2 regions of the Halalkalibacter oceani genome follow, and region 1 is predicted to be linked to the other one. Evidence: a T-box and tRNA genes for the amino acid it is inferred to sense, from the RefSeq annotation. Region 1 holds a T-box; the other holds one or more tRNA genes.

Region 1 (10,453 bases):
TTCGCTTTCACAACATCAGCGTTAAATTCTGATCCGTCATGGAAGGTTACCCCTTCACGAAGCTTGAATTCCCATGTTGTATCATCAATTGCTTCCCAGCTTTCAGCAAGACCAGGCTGCAATTCCATATTTTCATCCTGCTTTACTAACGATTCATAAATATTATAAGCAACATTACTGGATGGTGTGTCGTTTGAGCCGTGCGGATCAATCGCTACAGCATCAGACAAATTGGCGATAACCAGTTCGCCGCCTTCACCAGTTCCTTCCCCCGCTTCTTCGCTAGCCCCGTCTTCATCCGGTGTCTGCGCTCCTTCATCAGGTTCACTCGCACATGCCGCCAGCGTAAAAGCCAGCACAAGTCCCAGTATCATTGCAAAAAGTGAATTTTTTGATATTTTCACCGATTATTACCTCCTGTGTCCTTTTTTTGAAAAAATCAATTAAAAGCAATATCAATATAACGTAACTTTTACAAAAAAACAAGAAATTTTTTAAGATTTTCACACGGTAACGCGTTTTAACATCACAGCAATAAGGATTGAAGGACTTTTCTCACAATTTTATTTTTCCAAATAATTTGAACACTCGAATATTCCTAATTATATTAAAAGAATTATTTTACATTGTAATATTCGGCCAAGCTCGGTATAATCAAACTTCGAGAAAGCATTTAAATTGTGTTAAAATTTAAAGCATTTTGAGAAAGGATGAAAAAAATGAGCGAACAGACAATAAATCAGTCGCAGGTCACAAGTCCGCCTCCTAACCCTCGTATTGAGAGTTGGAAAAACTTTTTTACTAAGCTTCGAAAAAATAAAGCGGCTATGGTTGGTGGACTTTTAATTTTGTTTTTTCTATTAGTGGCGATCATCGGGCCCTTTCTTACCCCTTATCAGCCCAATACTCCTGATTATGCAAATAAGCTTGCTTCTCCTTCCGCCGATCATTGGTTCGGGACTGACCATCACGGAAGAGATATTTTCACAAGAATTATTCATGGGATGTCACTTACCCTTTACGTCGGCGTCGTTTCCGTCTTGATCGGAGCGGTTATCGGTGTTTTGCTTGGTATTACCTCCGGTTATTACGGAAAGCGCGTTGATGCGTTTATTATGCGCTGTATGGATGTATTACTGGCTTTCCCCGGCATTCTGTTAGCGCTGGCAATCGTCAGTGTGCTCGGACCAAGCTTAAACAATGTTATTATCGCTGTCGGGATTTTTTCCATTCCTGTCTTTGCCCGGATTGTCCGCGGGTCAACGCTTGCCGTCCGGAAACTGGAATACATTGATGCTGTCAAAGCGCTCGGTGCGAGCGACGTGCGGATTATTTTTAGACATATCCTGCCAAATGTCACCTCTCCCCTTATTGTCCAAGCTACATTAAGCATTGCGACCTCAATTTTGACCGCGAGTGGCCTTTCTTTCCTTGGATTGGGCGCACAGCCGCCAACTCCGGAATGGGGAGCAATGCTTAGTGATGGTCGGAATTTTATGTGGGATGCACCGCATGTCGCATTTTTCCCCGGAATTGCGATCGTGATTGTCGTGCTGGCATTTAATATTTTCGGTGACGGATTAAGAGATGCCCTTGATCCTAAGATGAAAAACTAGAAAAGAGGTGCAAAACATTGTTTACTTTTATTGTTCGACGAATCATCCAAACAATTCCCGTTTTAATAGGTGTCACGATTCTGACGTTCAGTTTGATGCACCTCATTCCTGGTGATGCTGCACAGATTATGGCAGGGGAAAGTGCTTCTCCGGCTCAAGTGGAGCAAATGCGTGAACGGCTCGGCTTAAATGACCATGTCGTAGTCCAATATTTCAAATATGTCGGCAATGCCATTCAAGGTGACCTTGGCTCTTCTGTCAGAAGTGGCCGGGATGTGACCTCCGAAATTGGGGCCCGCTTTTGGGTAACGGTCGAGCTCGCCGTCTACAGTACGATCCTGAGCGTTTTTATCGGGCTGATTGCCGGGATTATCTCAGCAACAAAGCATTATACGCTGACCGATGCCATTATTATGATTATCGCTTTGTTTGGTCTCTCAATGCCGAACTTCTGGCTCGGCCTGATGCTGATTCAATGGTTTGCCAGCGGCTTTGATGTCTCGCTGTTCGGCTTCTCCTTCCATACCGGCTGGTTTGCCTCGTCGGGCTGGGGCTCCTGGCAGCAGGTTGTCCTTCCGGTTATTACACTTGGAACAGCCGGTGCGGCGATTATTGCCAGAATGACGCGGTCGAGCATGCTTGAAGTCATCGGCCAAGATTATATCCGTACCGCACGGGCGAAAGGCGTTAAAGAACGCGTCGTTATTTACCGTCATGCGCTAAAAAATGCGCTTATTCCGGTTGTCACAGTTGTCGGAATCCAGTTCGGCACATTGCTTGGAGGCGCGGTACTGACCGAGACGGTTTTTGCGATCAACGGCCTTGGACGTTTCATCATCGATGCGATTCGCGCCCGTGATTTCCCTGTCGTTCAAGGGACGGTGCTTGTCTTTTCATTGTTGTTTGTTTTTGTTAACTTACTTGTCGATATTGCCTATCGCTTTTTAAATAAACGGATTGATTTAGATTAATCATTTACCAGGAAGGTGGGAAGCTTCATGACGGCTCATGTTCATGACGATAAGCCGATCCTCGAAGTCCGCGATCTCCGCACGTCCTTTTTTACAAAAGGCTTTGAGATCAAGGCAGTGGATGGCGTTAACTTTTCAGTTCCCAAAGGAAAAACACTTGGAATCGTCGGAGAATCAGGATCAGGAAAAAGCATCACGTCTCTTTCGATTCTTCGTTTAATTCAAAGCCCAGGTAAAATTGTCGGGGGCGAGGTTCTCTTTAAAGGCGAGAATCTCGTTGAAAAAAGTGAAGCAGCGATGCGAAAAATTCGCGGCAATGAAATCTCGATGATTTTCCAGGAGCCGATGACTTCGCTGAATCCGGTTTATACGATCGGCCAGCAAATCGGTGAGGCTTTTAAAATTCATGAAGGGGCGGGCAAAAAAGAAGCAATTACCCGCTCGATTGAGATGCTGAAGCTCGTTGGGATTCCGGCTCCGGAAAAACGCGTCCATCAATACCCGCATGAACTGTCCGGCGGAATGCGGCAGCGGGTTATGATTGCGATGGCGCTTGCCTGTAATCCTGAGCTGCTAATTGCCGATGAACCGACTACCGCTCTCGATGTAACGATTCAGGCTCAGATTCTTGAGCTAATGAAAGACTTGCAAACACGTCTTGGCATGTCAATCATTATGATTACCCATGATCTCGGAGTCGTCGCGGAAACTTGTGACTATGTTGCCGTAATGTACTGCGGGAAAGTGATCGAATACGCAACCGTAAACGATTTATTTAAAAATCCGCGGCACCCTTATACAGTCGGGCTGCTGAATTCCTTGCCTCGTCACGATATCGATCTCGGCGATGAGGAACTGTCTGTCATTAAAGGCTCGGTGCCTAATCCGACGGAATTGCCGAAAGGCTGTCGCTTTGCCCCGCGCTGTCCTCATGCAAGTAAAGTATGCGTCGATAAGCTTCCTCAGCTTGAGGAAGACGACAATGGAAATCAGATTCGCTGTTGGATTTACTCAGACGAGTGGGATGGCGATCCGGAGGTGGACATTCATGCAGAAAGAACTACTTAAGGTAGAAGAATTAAAGCAGCACTTTCCGATTAAAGGAGGCTGGCTTGGCCGGACGGTCAATCATGTTAAAGCCGTCGACGGCGTTTCCTTCACCGTTTACGAAGGGGAGACAGTCAGCATCGTCGGAGAATCAGGCTGTGGAAAATCAACAACCGGACGGGCGATTCTCCGTCTTGATGAGCCTACTTCAGGTGAGGTGCAATTCGATGGAGAGGACCTGCTTTCCTTAAGCAAAGCGGATATGCGCAAAAAGCGGAAAGACTTGCAGATCATTTTCCAAGACCCTTACGCGTCGATTAACCCGCGACAAACGGTGCGTCAAGTGTTGGAGGAAGCGATGGCGATTCAAAATGTCGTGCCGCGCGAGCAGCGGGCCGAACGGATTCGCGAATTAATGGAAACAGTCGGATTAGGTGCTCATCAAGCGGATCGCTTCCCGCACGAGTTCAGTGGCGGACAGCGTCAACGGATCGGTATCGCCCGTGCTTTATCCGTCAATCCGAAGCTTATTATTTGTGATGAGGCCGTATCGGCGCTTGACGTTTCCATTCAGGCTCAGGTCATTAATTTGTTGAAGAAGCTCCAGCGCGAGTTCCAGCTCACTTATTTGTTTATTTCGCATGATCTCGGGGTTGTTCGTCATATTTCGGATCGCGTCATCGTGATGTATCTCGGGCGAATCGTCGAAATCGGTGACAAGAAATCCGTCTTTGATAACGCGCAGCATCCCTATACGAAGGCGCTCCTATCAGCGATACCTGTTCCCGATCCTGAAAAAAACAACGAGCGGATTTTGTTAAAAGGAGATGTCCCATCTCCGATTAACCCACCGGAAGGCTGCCGCTTTCATACACGCTGTCCTTTCGCAACGGATAAGTGCCGCACGGAGACACCTGAACTTCGTGCCGAGGATTATATGAAGGAAGGTCACCTGGCCGCCTGTCATTATATGAAAGAAATTGAGGCTGGCGAGATGCAGCCCAAATAAGAAAAGACGCCTGTGGCGTCTCGTTACAATCATTTGCGGAGAGCTAAAAGCAAGTAACGTGCTCTGCCAAAGCCCTTATCTTAAAAAGGATTGTCCCCTGCGCTTCATGCTTTAGGACAATCCTTTTTTTGCCTTCTACTAGTTCGGCACGGTGATTTTGTCTACGCCACCCATATAAGGGCGCAGCACCTCAGGAATGACGATTGATCCGTCTTCCTCCTGATAATTCTCCAGCAGCGCAGCGACCGTACGGCCGACTGCAAGGCCTGACCCATTCAATGTATGGACGAATTCCGGCTTGGCCTTTGGCTCTGGACGATATTTGATGTTGGCCCGTCTCGCCTGATAGTCCTCGAAGTTACTGCATGAAGAAATTTCACGGTAAGAACCGTAGCTTGGAATCCACACTTCAATATCGAATTTTTTCGCTGCGGTAAAGCCGAGATCAGCCGTACACATACTTAGCACACGATAAGGAAGCCCTAACAGCTGCAACACCTTTTCTGCATGACCGGTAATTTGCTCAAGCGCCTCATAAGAATCCTCAGGCTTCACAAAGCGCACAAGCTCAACTTTATTGAACTGGTGCTGCCGGATTAAGCCTCGTGTATCGCGGCCGGCAGAACCCGCTTCAGAGCGGAAATTGGCGCTGTATGCCGTATAAGCAAGCGGCAATTGCTCCGCTGATAAAATTTCATCACGATGCAGATTTGTGACCGGAACTTCTGCTGTTGGAATTAAAAAGTAATCTTCCTCACGGATTTTAAATGCATCCTCTTCAAACTTCGGCAGCTGTCCCGTCCCGGTCATGCTCGCCCGGTTGACCATATAAGGCGGTAAAATTTCAGTATAGCCATGCTTGTCCTGATGAAGATCCATCATAAAATTGATCAGCGCGCGCTCAAGTCTCGCTCCAAGCCCTTTATAAAACACAAATCGGCTCCCCGTTACTTTCGCCGCACGTTCAAAATCAACAATATCGAGGGCAGAAGCAAGATCCCAATGAGGCTTTGCTTCAAAATCAAACGAACGGACTTTGCCCCATGCTCGAATTTCGACATTGTCATCCTCCGACGCGCCGACCGGTACACTTTCATGCGGCACATTCGGAATCGTCAGCAAAATGCCTTCCAGCTCCTCCTCTACGTTGCGAAGCGCTTCATCAAGCGTTTTAATCCGTTCCGATACTTCCTTCGTTTCCTTAATTAAATGATCGGCATCCTGTTTCGCCCGCTTTAACTGAGCCACTTCCTGCGATACTTGATTGCGGCGGCTCTTTAATTCTTCCACTTCTACGATGATGGCCCGTCTTTTTTCATCTAATTCCGCAAATCTGTCTAAACCGGAGATATCTTCTCCTCTTGTTTGCAGCCTTGCTTTAATTGACGCTAAATCGTTACGCAATCTCTTTATGTCCAACATGTCATAATCCTCCTATCTAAGCTCGTTTCTATTTTAGCAAAAATTGCTCTAAAAAAGCGACACCGGTACATGAGAAAACCGAACAGCCTCTTTCTTCTAATCGTGAAAAAAGCTCTCGTCCCTTCTTTTCCTGGAAAGAAGGGACGAGAGCTTTCCCGCGTTGCCACCCTAATTGCAAAGACGAATGAATTCGCCCTTGCCACTTAGACTGATAACGGCAGCTAGCCGGAAAAGCTTCGCTCAAGCTTCTGCTTTTCACTCAAAGGGGGATTTCCATCCAGGCTTTGTCCGATTCGCACCTGCCATCGGCTCTCTGTTGCAAAGCACAGGATGTACTTGTCCTTTTCAACGCTTTATTTATTCAATGATTGCTTCGTTTCCTTGACCATCTTCACAAAAAACTGATGAAAGCGGTGGTCATCAGTAAGTTCCGGATGGAAGGAGCAGGCAAGAAAATTCCCTTGCCGCGCCGCTACGATTTCATCACCGTACTTCGATAACACTTCGACGTCTGTCCCGACTTCAACGATGAGCGGAGCACGGATGAAAACCGCGCGGATGTCTTCCCCGACGCCTGTAACATGCAAATCTGTTTCAAAGCTTTCCCGTTGACGACCGAACGCATTACGCTGCACCTTCATCTTCATCACAGCTAAATGTCCTTCCGGATAGCCGACAATCTCTTCTGCCATTAATATTAATCCGGCGCATGTCCCAAATATCGGCTTATTTGCCTCGGCAAATTGCTTCAATGGTTCAAAAAAACCATATCGATCAATTAGCCGGCGCATCGTCGTGCTTTCTCCGCCGGGCAGCACAAGGCCGTCCAAATCTGCAAGCTGCTCGACTTTCTTAACGACGACGATTTCCGTCTCAGGCGCTGCAAGACAGTTGACGTGCTCGCGTACAGCTCCCTGTAATGCTAATACTCCAATTTTCACCATGGCATGTTAACGCCCTTTCTTCATCACGTTTCAGCTTACCAGCCGCGCTCCTGCATGCGTTCTGACGGATTTAAAGAGGAAATCTCAATTCCCTTCATCGCTGTTCCGAGTCCCTTTGAAAGCTCAGCAATTAATGCATAATCCTCATAGTGGGTAGTCGCCTCGACAATCGCCCGGGCAAACTTTTCAGGGTTGTCTGACTTAAAGATACCGGAACCGACAAATACACCGTCAGCGCCAAGCTGCATCATTAGCGCTGCGTCCGCAGGAGTCGCCACACCGCCGGCTGCAAAGTTAACAACCGGTAGCTTACCAGTTTCTTTAATTTCAAGCAGCAGCTCAAGTGAAGCGCCAAGGTTCTTCGCTTCCGTCATTAGCTCATCCGTTGACATTTGCGTCACCTTGCGGATTTGTCCTTGAATCATCCGCATATGACGAACAGCCTCGACAATGTTTCCTGTTCCCGGCTCACCTTTCGTCCGGATCATGGAAGCACCCTCACTGATCCGGCGCGAAGCTTCGCCTAAGTCACGTGCTCCGCATACGAATGGTACAGTGAAATCACGCTTATAAAGATGAAAAACCTCATCCGCAGGTGTAAGCACTTCACTTTCATCAATGTAGTCAACACCCATTGCTTCAAGTACACGCGCTTCGACAATATGACCGATGCGAGCTTTTGCCATAACAGGAATCGATACAGCATTCAACACTTCCTCTACAATCGTCGGATCAGCCATCCGGGCAACACCACCGGCTGCGCGAATGTCTGCCGGCACACGCTCAAGCGCCATTACCGCTACCGCTCCAGCCTGTTCTGCAATCTTCGCTTGTTCTGCGTTAACGACGTCCATAATGACGCCACCCTTTTGCATTTCTGCCATACCCCGTTTGACTCTGTCAGTTCCTGTTTGACTCATGTATAATTCCTCCTATACCGTTCCTCTAAGTTGGGTTTACCATCTTTTATAGTATACCTTAAAATCACACATATTCGCATTGTTTTCAGAAAACTATTTACGAGACTCGTCCAGCTGCTAGAACCAGCCTTTCACCATATCAGCAGCGCCATTCCAAACGCCTGAGAAAAAGCCGCCGATCGCTCTCATGCTCATCGTAAACCAGCCTGCACGTTCAACTGCCGCGCTTGTTATGACCGCTACTTCTTCTCGCTGATCCGCATATAAAAACTCTTCTTCCTGCTCACCATCGTACTGCAGCGCCAACGTTCCCACTTGATGTCCAGCCTCAACCGGAGCCTCTAACGCTCCATCCTCATTAAGCTGATTCTGATCAAGTTCAAGCACTGGCGAATATAGCTCTTCTTCCCCGTTTAACACAACGGTTGAGAGAGGAGCCGCGCTGGCAATGCTAACGTCTTTCTCTTTTCCTCCATGAACAGGAAGTAACTCTTGTCCTTCCGGAATATATCCGTCTCCAACCATTTCCATATGGGTAAAGCTAGAAAAACCATAATCAAACAGCTTTTCTGTCTCATCAAAACGGGCATCACGGGAAGCGGTACGCATCACAACAGAAATGAACCGCATGCCATCTCTCTCAGCTGTTCCTGTAAATGCATTCCCAGCCGCTGCCGTATAACCGGTTTTCAACCCGTCTACACCTTCGTAATTATGCTGTTCTTCAATCCCCGAAAGCATCCAGTTCCAATTTCGCATTTCAATTTGTTCGTCAGGACCCGCTTCAAATGTTTTCGTCGGAATACTTGCCGTCTCCAACACCTCAGGGTAATCACGAATCAAAGAAAACGCCAGTTTAGCCGTTGCCCGCGCCGACATCATATTTTCATCCGATTCCCCTGTACCGTCCGGATGGTTGCCGAGCAGATCACTATTATTCAATCCAGTGGAATTGACAAATTGATAATCTTCAAGGCCTAACTCCGCTGCTTTATCGTTCATCATTTTAACGAACTCTGTTTCAGAGCCCGCAATCAACTCAGCCAAAGCGATTGTCGAAGCATTCGCTGAATAAATCGCTACTGATTCGTAAAGCTGTTTAACCGTATACGTTGCATCCTGTCGAAGCGGAACATTCGACAAGTCAATATACAAGGAAAGACTTCTGACAAAATCACTAATTGGCACCTCTTGCTCCCAACTAATGGTTCCGTTATTAATCGCTTCTAAAATGAGATACTCACTCATCATTTTCGTCATACTAGCCGTTGGCAAAATTTGATCAATATTTTTCTGGAATAAAATTTTCCCTGTACCTGCGTCGACTAAAATCGCTGATTCAGCTTCTAAATCAAAAGAAGCCGCGGCATGTTGATTTCCTACAAAAGCAAAAAACAACGCCATTGTCAGCAATAAGATAAGTGATTTTTTTCTTACTTGCTGTTTCACCCTTACACCTCCACACCTTTTCACATAGACGTTATTTTACCACACCAAAGCATAAAAAAATAGATAGAGAAGACCTCTATCTATTTTTTCATAATCTCTTATAAGGAATAGTTTGGCGCTTCCTTCGTAATTTGAACATCATGTGGATGACTTTCCCGTAGTCCTGCTGCTGTTATCCGGATAAATTGTCCATTTTCACGTAAATCCTCTAACGTTCTTGTTCCGCAGTATCCCATACCGGCCCGAAGTCCGCCGAGGAGCTGGTGAATGGTATCATGCAATGGTCCTTTGTAAGGAATTCTGCCTTCAATGCCTTCCGGAACCAATTTTTGTGCGTCTTCCTGGAAGTAGCGGTCCTTACTCCCCTTTTCCATTGCGCCGAGAGAGCCCATACCACGATATACTTTAAATTGACGACCTTGGTAAATTTCACGCTCCCCTGGGCTTTCAGAAACGCCAGCAAGCAGGCTTCCAAGCATTACAGCATGTCCTCCGGCTGCGAGAGCCTTAACAATATCGCCGGAATACTTAATACCACCGTCAGCAATGATCGGCACACCATGTTTGGCCGCCTCTGTCGCACAATCGTAAACTGCCGTAATTTGCGGCACGCCGATTCCCGCTACAACCCGTGTTGTACAGATCGAACCAGGACCGATTCCGACTTTTACGACATCGGCTCCCGCTTCAATTAAATCACGCGTCCCTTCCGCCGTCGCCACATTCCCTGCAATAATCGTTAAATCAGGGTAGGACTGACGGACTTCACGAACCTTGTCTAACACACCCTTTGAGTGACCGTGAGCGGTATCAATCACAATCACATCGACGCCGGCTGCTACTAACGCCTCAATCCGCTTATCGGCATCGGCAGACACCCCTATCGCCGCGCCAACGACTAAGCGTCCTTGTGAGTCTTTCGCCGAGTTCGGGAATTCAATCACTTTTTCAATGTCTTTAATCGTAATTAGTCCTTTAAGCACGCCTGAATCATCAACAAGCGGCAGCTTTTCAATCTTATACTTTTGCAGGATCTTTTCAGCGTCAAGCAGCGTCGTACCAACAGGAGCAGTCA
Region 2 (10,453 bases), on a different contig from region 1:
GCATTTGCCCTGCTGGCGTTTGTCGGGATCGCCTTCTTTTTACCGGGTAAGAAAAATCAGGCCCGCGGCCAAGAGGCGATTTGGGTTAAATTTCGGCGTTTACGGTCTTTGTTCCAAAGGGAGTGGCGCTGGCTTCTGCCAATTTTTACGGCTGGTGCATTCGGGATGTTCATGCTGTTTGGTTTTTTGTTTTATTTGTCCTTTCGGTTAGAAGAACAGCAATGGGTATCGCCGATCTGGGCCGGGCTTTTTCTGGCGATCCCGCTGCTTGCTTTGACGCTGTCTTCCTATACGACCGGAAAGAAGCTGCACGGCAGGGAGGACAGCTATAAAAGAGGGATGCTGTCTGGCGCGGCCTTGATGATTCTCAGCATTTTCGGTATGATTTTTTCAACAGAGCTATCCGTTGTACTCGCCGGTCTTCTCCTATTTGGAGCGGGCTTTGGGATTGTTCTTCCTTCCGCTAATGCAGCGCTCGCTTCCATTGTCTCGGAGCAGGAAAGGGGGACGGTCTTTGCTTTTTATGCGATGCTGCGCTTTTTAGGTGTGGCTTTTGGCCCGGTGTTATATGCTCAATGGGTTGCCGATGTTGAGCAAATGATGTATACTTCATTTTTTTGTGTAACATTGGTCGGTCTTCTGTTTATGAGCAGCTGGTCTTGTTTGCCAATTGGGAAAAGCTGTCGCCCATTTCCTTTAAGCTGATCGGTAAATGAGACAAAAGGCCCTTTTCTTTTATTCAATAAATGTGTTTCCTTGTGTATAGAACACTCGTTACATAGAGTGTTGACAGAGCGCTTAGAGAAATCAAAGAAAGCTCGTCAAAAAAAGGAGTCGATTATGATGAAAAATGTAAAAAGAAGCTGGGTGCTTTTACTTGTTTTTAGTTTGTTCATGCCGATGCTTGTTTTCGCTGACGCAGCTCCAGGTGACGTGATCGTGACCCTTGGAGATTCTCTTTCCGCGGAACAGCGGCAGGCACTGCTAAATGAAATGGGAGCAACGGAGAATGATCCGATTGTATATGTGACAAATGAAGAAGAGCATCAATATTTAGGAGACTATATTAGTGCGAGTCAAATTGGGACACGCGCTCTTTCCTCCTCGAAAATTACGTTGCAGGAAAGTGGAGCGGGAATTAATGTAGAAACGCATAATATAAAATGGGTGTCGGAAGCGATGTATGCCAATGCGCTGATTACAGCCGGCGTGGAGGATGCCGATATTTATGTGACGGCGCCGGTCGAAGTATCGGGAACGGCGGCATTAACCGGTCTGATCAAGGCGTATGAAATTGCAACAGAGATTGAAATTCCTGAAGAACAGAAGCAAATCGCCAATGAAGAAATGGTGACGACTGCCGAACTGAGTGAGTCAATTGGTATAGAGCAGGCGACGGAATTAATGAACCGGGTCAAGGAAGAAATTGCGAACAACCCTGTGGAGACAGAGGATGATCTGCGTGAATTGATTCGTCGGATTGCAGAGGAGCTTGGCATTACGTTGACTGATGAAGAACTGAATGGACTTGTCTCATTGTTTATGCGAATGAAGGACTTAAACATTGACTGGAATCAGGTGCAGGAACAAATTACAAATGTGCGCGACAATCTTGGCGAATTTTTAAATCGGGAAGAGACGCAAGGCTTTATTCGCAGCTTCCTTGAGTTTATTAACAGCCTGATTGATTCACTGCGCGGTGTTTTCAGTTCATAACCGGACCTGATTCGTGCACGCTGGCGCCGGCAAAACGGATAAAAGTGAATTTTATGCTTTTTTCCGTTTTGCTGAAACCAAGTGATGGGGGTTAGCCGTATGTATAGGAAAGGGGGACGGGGTTATGGAATGGTTAGATTCAGCTAGTATCGGATTTTTAGTTGTGTTTCTCGGAACGTTATTTTTAATTGGCGAACTGCTCGTACGGGCGAAGGGCCTTTTTGCACTATTAGGGATCGCGATTATGGCGATGTATTTCTCCTATCATTTGTCAGGGGAAGTCGGTTTTTGGGTTGTCATTCTTTATGTAGTAGGGCTTGCTTTGATTATCATTGATGGCAAGGTGATTACGGATGGTACCGTCGCTTTACTCGGAATTATCCTGATGATTATTGGCTTGGCCGTACCTGCACCAACGTTTCTTTACGGAGTGTTTGTCTCAATGGGCTTCCTCTTGGGAGGGTTTGGTTCCGCCCTTTTCCTGAAGGTGTTTCCATCGCGTAATTTGTGGGCGAAAATGACCTTGAAGGATCGTTTAACGGGAGATCTCGGCTATAATTCGATCAATGAGAGCTACACATCATTAGTCGGCAAGGAAGGCAAAACGTTAACGCCATTCCGCCCGACTGGCTCGATTGAGATTGACGGGGCCCAGTACAGCGCGACAAGCGGTGGTCAATGGATTGAAGCGGGCGCGCCGATTGAAGTTGTTTCCGTTGACGGAACGCGGATTGTCGTTAAGAAGCGCGAAGAAAACAAGGAAAGCGAGTAATGTATGAGGGCTGGGAAGAAGGTTGTTTTTTTACCTTTTGCCCAGCCCTTAAGCATGAGCGGAATCGCTACAATCTGCGATCGCCAATAGCTCAAAGCTAGTTTTATCTGACCTTTTCATTCTTGTCGGGATTGCTCGGTCCAGTCCGAGGTATGAAAATTGACAGGCGTACATAGTTTTGTTAATATTGATAATCATTATCAGTGGTTGTTTGGATAATGAGCAATTTCCACTGGAAAAAGGAGGAGGTTTTGGCCTCTTGTTTGCTAGGGGGCAAAGGGGAAGCGGTCATGCAGCTTTTTTTTCGATTTTTAGTGAGAATGATGATCATTATTAATGGGTTGGGAAGGAAGTAGACATCGTCATGGCTGGATCGAAGCGGTTGATTACAATAGTATGGTTTGTTGCGGCCCTGACTGGATTGGCGCTAACCCTTTTTATCAGCGTCTCCTATGGAGCTAAGGATGTCACACTGGAGACGGTGTGGGCTGCAGTCTTCCACTATGATGAACAATGGACGACCCACCAGGTCGTCCATGATATCCGCCTTCCGCGAGTACTTGGAGCGGCTGTTACGGGGATGGCCTTTGCCATTGCGGGAGCGATTATGCAAGGGATAACGCGTAATCCGATGGCGGACACCGGGATATTGGGGGTGAACGCGGGAGCGGCCTTTGTTGTTGCGCTCAGCTTTGCATTTATCCCATCGGTCTCATACAGCACGTTAATTGTACTTGCTTTTTTCGGAGCGGGGCTGACGACTATCTTTATTATGCTGCTCGGTTCCGTTCACTCGCCATTGAGGCTGACGATCGCCGGGGCCGTTGTGGCGGCGATTTTGCAGTCGTTGAGCACAGGAATCGCCATCTATTTTCAACTGAGTCAGGATCTGGCGTTTTGGTATGCGGGGGGAGTAGGCGGAATTGGCTGGGAGCATTTGCGGCTCCTCGCGCCGATTGTCTTCATCGTCGCGGTTTGGGCGGTCATGCTGGGGCGCCCGATTACCTTTTTGTCTCTTGGTGATGATTCAGCGGTAAGCTTGGGCGTTTCCCTTAATGCCGTCAGGCTGCAAGGGATGACGGCCGCCGTTCTATTGGCAGGCTCAGCGGTCGCAGTCGCCGGCTCGATCGGGTTTGTCGGTCTTGTTGCCCCCCATATTGCCCGCTGGCTTGTCGGGATCGATTACCGGAAGCGAATTTTGATGTCGGCCCTACTTGGGGCGATTTTACTCGTCTGGGCTGATTTTGCTTCGAGGATGGTCAATCCGCCAAGGGAATTTGCGATCGGGGCGATGGTTGCTCTCGTCGGTGTTCCTTTCTTTCTTTACATCGCGCGCAAGGAAAGGAGGGAGCTGTAGCAGATGAAGCTGGAGGAAATCATCAGGAGCAGGAGAAAACGTCTCCTTGGCGTTTCGCTTGTTTTTGTCTTGATTGTTCTGCTTATCATTCTCGTTGGCTTACATACTGGCTCGATGCCGATTTCTCCACTCGGGGTTTGGAAAACGCTGTTCGGTTATGGCACCCCGTACGAGACGATGGCCCTGTACGAATTTCGGCTGCCGCGCATACTCGTTACGATGCTTGCAGGAGCAGGTCTTGGGGTGACAGGGATGGTTTTTCAGGGCGTTTCGCGCAACTCGCTTGCCGACCCCGGCATCCTTGGTGTGAATACTGGAGCGGCGTTTGGCTTAATCGTCTACATTAGCTTTTTTTTAGAAATGAACGGACCGATGTCACTAATGATTCCACTGTTTGCCTTTGCCGGTGGCTTGCTTGTGGCCTTTATTGTTTTCCTGCTTTCCTATGATCGCTATCGCGGTCTTCTGCCAATCCGGCTAATTCTCGTCGGCATTGCGGTGGCGGCTGGATTCAGCGCTTTAACGCTGCTGCTGTCGCTCAGGCTCGATGACACGACCTATGCGTTTGCCGCACGCTGGCTGGCCGGTAATGTCTGGGGAAGAGAGTGGGTGCATGTTTGGGCGCTTTTGCCGTGGGTAGTGCTCTGCTTTCCGCTAATCTATATGCAATCGCGAAAGCTTGATTTATTCAGTCTCGGCGACGAGATCGCCACAGGGCTCGGCAATTCACCGACAAAAAACAGATTTCTGTTGCTGCTGCTCGCGGTCGCCTTGTCCTGCGCAAGCGTTTCAGTCGCCGGAGGGATTAGCTTTATCGGTCTGGCTGCTCCCCATATTGCGCGTCGCCTTGTCGGACCAAAGCATAGCGGCTCTTTGCTCATAACGGCATTGATCGGCATGGCGGTTCTCGTGATGGCCGATACAGCCGGCCGTTCGCTTTTTCGCCCTAATGAAATTCCTGCCGGTGTCATTGTCGCTGCTTTAGGTGGTCCTTATTTTCTTTATTTGCTGCTGCGAAAAAATAAATTTGAATCATGAAAGGATAATGAACCAATGAAATTTATTATCAAACCTTTATTGCTGCTTCTTTTCATCATGCTGCTTGTCGCTTGCGGACAAACAGGGGAAACGACAGCTGACGTCGAGACATCGTCTGCCGGCGAGGACGCAGCTGTGACGGAAAATGGCAACGAAACGGAGGCGGACGGAGGTGAGCCGATGGTTGATCCGGATTCGGTCATCGCCTCGATGTCGATTCATATGACGAATAATCTGCTGGCGCTCGGGATTAAGCCGGCAGGTTCGGCAATTGGTGGGGGCGTAGGTGATTTTCTACCGCATGTCGCGGATTTGCTTGAGGGCAGCGCAAAGCTGGGCGTTGTGACAAGTCCTGATATGGAAGCCATCTTGGCGCTGGAGCCGGATTACATTTTTACGGATGCGCATTTCGGCGCGGAGTCGCTCGACACATTGGAAAAAATCGCCCCGGTCATCAGCACGGATATCGATGAAGGGACATGGCGCGATCATTTGCTGGAGACGGCTTCTTATGTCGGACGCGAGCAGGTCGCAGAACAGTTTATCGAAGCATACGAAGAAAAGGCAGAGCGGGTGAAGTCGTTCATCCACGATGAACTTGGTGAAGAGGCGAAAGTGATGGCGATCCGCGTCTCGGCCAAGGAAATGAGGGTAATGAGCATGAACCGTCCGATGGGGCCGATTATGTTCGATGACCTCGGGTTAACGCCGATTGATGGATTGGAAGAGATGACGGGGGACGAGCCATTTGCCGTTATTTCAAAAGAAGTGCTGCCTGATTTGGGGGCAGATGCGATCTTTTTGATCGTCAACAATGATGATGATGCGAAGAGAAGTTTTGACGAGCTGGCGAAAAATCCAGTCTGGAATAATCTCGAAGCGGTAAAGAACAATCATGTCTACACGCTCGACGGCCAAACATGGCTTGATTATTCCGCACTCGGACAGGACATGGCATTGGATGATGCGGAGAAGCTCTTTACGGAGCAATAACATTATCTTGGGAAGCGAGCGCTAAGGAGCGACTCGCTTCTTTTGTTTTGGCAGCGGAATTGATTTCATTGCCAGCAATAAATAGACAAAAGTCGCTAGTACAAAAGCAGTGAATGGAACTTTCCATAAAAATGTGTCGATCCAAAATAGCACAATTGCCGGATACGTGAAAGCATGAGCGGTCATCAGCCATAAGTGACGGTAAGTAAGAAAACGCTGCTTTTGACGAAAGGCCAGGCCGATGAAAGCGAGGGCCGTAATGCCGAGAAAGGCTGTTCCTGCTAATGCCGCATACATCAGGATGCTCACGACTCCGAGCAAAATTGGCAAAAAGCCGGCCAGGTCATCAATCCGAGCTTTGAGCTGATCACCAGAGAGCTGCTGGCCGCCAAGAAGAAGATAAGGGACTGTTTGGAGATGACCTTCGTCGATCATAATCAGTTCCTGTTTTTGCAGGACGACCCCATTGTGAAGTGCCGGCAATTCCTCCTTTGGATAGGTGAGATTTGGATCAATCACAAAAAGATAATCATTTGTATGTTCAGCGATATAGACTTCTTCATGTTCCATGCTTAATTCCCCGTTAACAAGCTGGAAATCGGGAAGATCGGCTTGTAACGTCTCTTGCAGATGTTCAACATTAGCGACTGCGCTTATCATTGTCGAAAGGACAAATGGAAAGCTGGCCAAAAGCATGACAAAAAGAACATGCCAAATTGTCGAAGTAATAGGGCGGAGCCGGCTATAGGCGACTACCTTCCGATCATAACATTTTGTAAACCATTTCCAGAAACTCATGACTGCCTCCTTTTTCCCTTCCCTATTTTAACGAATGTCGCTAGAAAATACTATGAGTATGATCCATGTATTTCAGGGAAGAATCACTAAAAGAAAGAGCGTATATGAAAAAATACGAAATACATATTTACAAACCGTTCATAAATGAATAATAATAGACAGGGTGTCGATGTTGAGCTTTGTCGAATTTGACAAAAGTTTACGATGACTTATGAAAATGAAGGGATGAGGATTTGTGGATTTACAATCACTCTTGTTCATGTTTTTTGGGGGTCTGGGGATTTTCCTGTTCGGAATTAAATTCATGGGGGATGGATTACAGAAGGTTGCCGGGGAGCGCCTGCGGGATCTTCTCGATAAATTTACGACCAACCCGTTAATGGGGGTGATAGCTGGTCTGTTTGTAACGGTGCTTTTGCAAACGAGTTCCGGCACAACCGTATTAACAATTGGATTAGTAAATGCCGGCTTTATGACATTAAAGCAGGCGATCGGTGTCATTATGGGAGCGAATATCGGAACGACGGTAACAGCGTTTATTATCGGGATCGATATATCTGCCTATTCTTTACCGATTATTGCCCTCGGAGCTGCCTTGATTTTCTTTTTGAAAAATAAGAAATTCAACAATTATGGACAAGTTATTTTTGGCTTCGGTGCTCTTTTTTATGGACTAGAGCTAATGGGAGAAGGAATGAAACCATTACGTGAACTTGAAGCCTTTACAGAATTAACACTTAGCATGAGTGAAACGCCTTTGCTTGGGGTGCTGATTGGTACGGTATTTACCGTGCTCGTGCAAAGTTCCAGTGCGGCGATTGCGCTTTTACAGCAGCTTTATGAGCAAGGGGCTATGGGACTTGACTCAGCACTGCCGGTGTTGTTCGGTGACAACATCGGGACGACGATCACAGCGGTGCTGGCGGCGATTGGAGCCTCAATTGCGGCAAAGCGTGCAGCGTTGACCCATGTCATTTTCAACTTGATTGGGACCGTGCTCGTTCTGATTGTTTTTCCACTCTTTTTGAATTTGATCGAGTTTTTGGCGGTACAGATAAACTTGAATCGGCCAATGACGATTGCGTTTGCTCACGGGATCTTCAACGTTTCGAATACGCTGATTCAGCTGCCGTTCATTGCGGTGCTGGCGGCCATTGTAACCAAACTCGTCCCTGGTGAGGAATACAGCATTGAATATAAGACAAAGCATTTAGATCCACGATTTATCGGCAGTTCGCCGGCAATCGCGCTTGGACAGGCGAAGCAGGAAGTATTACGAATGGCTGATTTCTCGGAAAAAGGGCTTTTTGAGGTCAGTCAATATCTTCGTAACGGCACGAAGCGCCATGCTGAAATGGCCGTGCAGTTTGAAGAGGCGATTAATAATTTAGATCGCAAAATTACAGACTATTTGATTTTAATTTCGTCGCGTTCGTTGTCAGGGCCGGATTCAAAAATGCACTCGATGCTGATGGATACGGTTCGAGATATTGAAAGAATCGGCGACCATATCGAAAACATTGTTGAATTGAAGGATTATCAAAAAGCGAACAAGGTTAATTTATCGGAGACCGCGATGTCCGATTTGCAAGAGATGTTTGATTTAACGATTTCCACTTTAAAAGAAGCTGTTCTCTCCCTGGATAAAGTCGATGGCGACATGGCGCGTTCCGTGATCGAGAAAGAAGAAATGATTGACCGGATGGAACGAAAGCTGAGAAAGCAGCATATTCAGCGCGTCAACGAAGGCCAATGCTCCGGTTCTGCCGGCATCGTCTTTGTCGACATTGTCAGCAATTTGGAAAGAATTGGTGACCATGCTGTTAATATTGCGGAAGCGGTCATTAGCGAAGACCATTGATTTTATAAAAGAAAGTTAAGATTAGAGAAAAGCCCATGCCGAATTCATTTCGGCATGGGCTTTTAAAACGAGGAACAGGCTTGCTGCCCCCCTAGTCCTAAGCCCCCGCTATTAACAGAAAATGGCTTGTCTAATAGAGCTAAATATGATAAGTTGGGAAAGCAGTGCTTGCTTAGTGGCTGAGGGAAAGTATATATTGACACGAAGGTGAAGAAATGTTATTATCATTCTTGTCTTTAGCGATTTATGGGGTTGCTGCAAGTGAACGAATAAAGAATTTCATTGAATATTCCATAGTAGCTCAGTGACGAGGACAGTCATCGTCGAACAAGCAACGAGTTGACTCGACGCAGCCGGCAACGGAGCGAAGCTAGTAAGAGGAAGAGCCAGGTACCACAAGCGTACGAATGAACAACTTCAATGATATTCCACAGTAGCTCAGTGACGAGGCCAGTCATCGTCGAACAAGCAACGAGTTGACTCGACGCAGCCGGCAACGGAGCGAAGCTAGTAAGAGGAAGAGCCAGGTACCACAAGCGTACGAATGAAACAAACAACAATGAATATTCCACAGTAGCTCAGTGGTAGAGCAATCGGCTGTTAACCGATCGGTCGTAGGTTCGAGTCCTACCTGTGGAGCCAATATGGCGGTGTAGCTCAGCTGGCTAGAGCGTACGGTTCATACCCGTGAGGTCGTGGGTTCGATTCCCTCCGCCGCTATCTTTTTTTACATATTCGTGGCAATCTTGTGGCGGTTGTGGCGAAGTGGTTAACGCATCGGATTGTGGTTCCGACATTCGTGGGTTCGATTCCCATCAGCCGCCCCATGTAAGGACCCTTAGCTCAGTTGGTCAGAGCAGTCGGCTCATAACCGATCGGTCGTAGGTTCGAGTCCTACAGGGTCCACCAACTGTCATTTGATGGAGGAATACCCAAGTCCGGCTGAAGGGATCGGTCTTGAAAACCGACAGGCGGGTTAAACCGCGCGGGGGTTCGAATCCCTCTTCCTCCGCCATATAACGAAATTCACACTACCAGGCATGGTAGTGTTTTTTGTGTTACAGTGGTATTAGGAAAATAAAGGGACTGATCCGGAGAAAACGAATCAGGGGGAAGACGCATGGAAAAAGGGGTTATCAGTGTTGTGATGGCATGTAGTCTGGTGCTATTAGCTGGATGCATGTATGGTGAGGGCGAGAGGGAAACTCTAGAGGAGGGTGATAGCGGCTATCAGATTGACAGCTACCAAACGGATGTAAAAACAGCGGTAACACTCGCCTTGGATCAATTTGCTGAGCTTTCTTCATCCAAAAGTATTGAGGTGTTATATGAGTATAAGCCAATTCATGAAGAAAAAATGCTATTCCGATCGCTGATTAATAATCACTTATTCGGTACGAACCGTCCAACGGCTGAAATAATCAAAGCAAGAAATGAACGGAAGCGGGAGTTTGAAAAACTGCTAGCGGAAGCACAGGATGAATACGACATAACTGTTACGGAAGAAGAGGTCACGGCTTATATTGAAGAGATGGTTGACCCTCATTATTTTGAAGAGCAGGAGGAATATGCGGCAGCATTAGGGATTACCGTTACTGAATTAAATCATCAATTTGACCGTGATTTATATTATTTTGATGTCTTAGCAGATAAGCTGTTATTTGCCCGGGCAGCGGCAGGCCAATTCGAGTGAAAACGAAAAATGAGTTAGCCAAAAGTATTCGGCTAACTCATTTCGTCCGCCGCCATTTTAGCAGCGAAGCTTCCAGCAGGCGGATCAGCAGAAAGAGCGCGATGCCGATCAGCGACAGCCAGACAATCGGGGCAAACACACCGGCACCGTCAAATTGCGTCATCATTCTCCGGCTGAAATAGCCTAAGCCAGCTTGGGCGCCGAGCCATTCACCGATCGCCGCGC

The links. A T-box is a leader RNA that pairs with one kind of tRNA and senses whether it is charged. The one in region 1 lies ahead of serS (serine--tRNA ligase), so its partner is inferred to be a tRNA-Ser.
Region 2: it has a tRNA-Ser gene. The T-box ahead of serS (serine--tRNA ligase) is inferred to sense a tRNA for this amino acid. The anticodon was not compared.

The regions. Positions count from the first base shown of each region.
Region 1 is NZ_JBEPKD010000036.1:1,820-12,272, reverse strand. Features, by position in the region: gene ABMB67_RS21905 (glutathione ABC transporter substrate-binding protein) at 1-404, opposite strand, end outside; gene ABMB67_RS21900 (ABC transporter permease) at 720-1,616, shown strand; gene ABMB67_RS21895 (ABC transporter permease) at 1,634-2,587, shown strand; gene ABMB67_RS21890 (ABC transporter ATP-binding protein) at 2,615-3,655, shown strand; gene ABMB67_RS21885 (ABC transporter ATP-binding protein) at 3,636-4,643, shown strand; gene serS (serine--tRNA ligase) at 4,782-6,065, opposite strand; T-box leader at 6,202-6,423, opposite strand; gene pdxT (pyridoxal 5'-phosphate synthase glutaminase subunit PdxT) at 6,419-7,009, opposite strand; gene pdxS (pyridoxal 5'-phosphate synthase lyase subunit PdxS) at 7,045-7,929, opposite strand; gene ABMB67_RS21865 (D-alanyl-D-alanine carboxypeptidase family protein) at 8,047-9,378, opposite strand; gene guaB (IMP dehydrogenase) at 9,477-10,453, opposite strand, start outside.
Region 2 is NZ_JBEPKD010000002.1:146,963-157,415, reverse strand. Features, by position in the region: gene ABMB67_RS04260 (MFS transporter) at 1-705, shown strand, start outside; gene ABMB67_RS04255 (DUF1002 domain-containing protein) at 841-1,716, shown strand; gene ABMB67_RS04250 (NfeD family protein) at 1,841-2,488, shown strand; gene ABMB67_RS04245 (FecCD family ABC transporter permease) at 2,853-3,845, shown strand; gene ABMB67_RS04240 (FecCD family ABC transporter permease) at 3,849-4,883, shown strand; gene ABMB67_RS04235 (ABC transporter substrate-binding protein) at 4,899-5,876, shown strand; gene ABMB67_RS04230 (DUF1189 domain-containing protein) at 5,898-6,674, opposite strand; gene ABMB67_RS04225 (Na/Pi cotransporter family protein) at 6,910-8,535, shown strand; tRNA gene ABMB67_RS04220 (tRNA-Asn) at 9,103-9,177, shown strand; tRNA gene ABMB67_RS04215 (tRNA-Met) at 9,182-9,255, shown strand; tRNA gene ABMB67_RS04210 (tRNA-His) at 9,287-9,362, shown strand; tRNA gene ABMB67_RS04205 (tRNA-Ile) at 9,368-9,444, shown strand; tRNA gene ABMB67_RS04200 (tRNA-Ser) at 9,458-9,550, shown strand; gene ABMB67_RS04195 (hypothetical protein) at 9,656-10,228, shown strand; gene ABMB67_RS04190 (ABC transporter permease) at 10,266-10,453, opposite strand, start outside.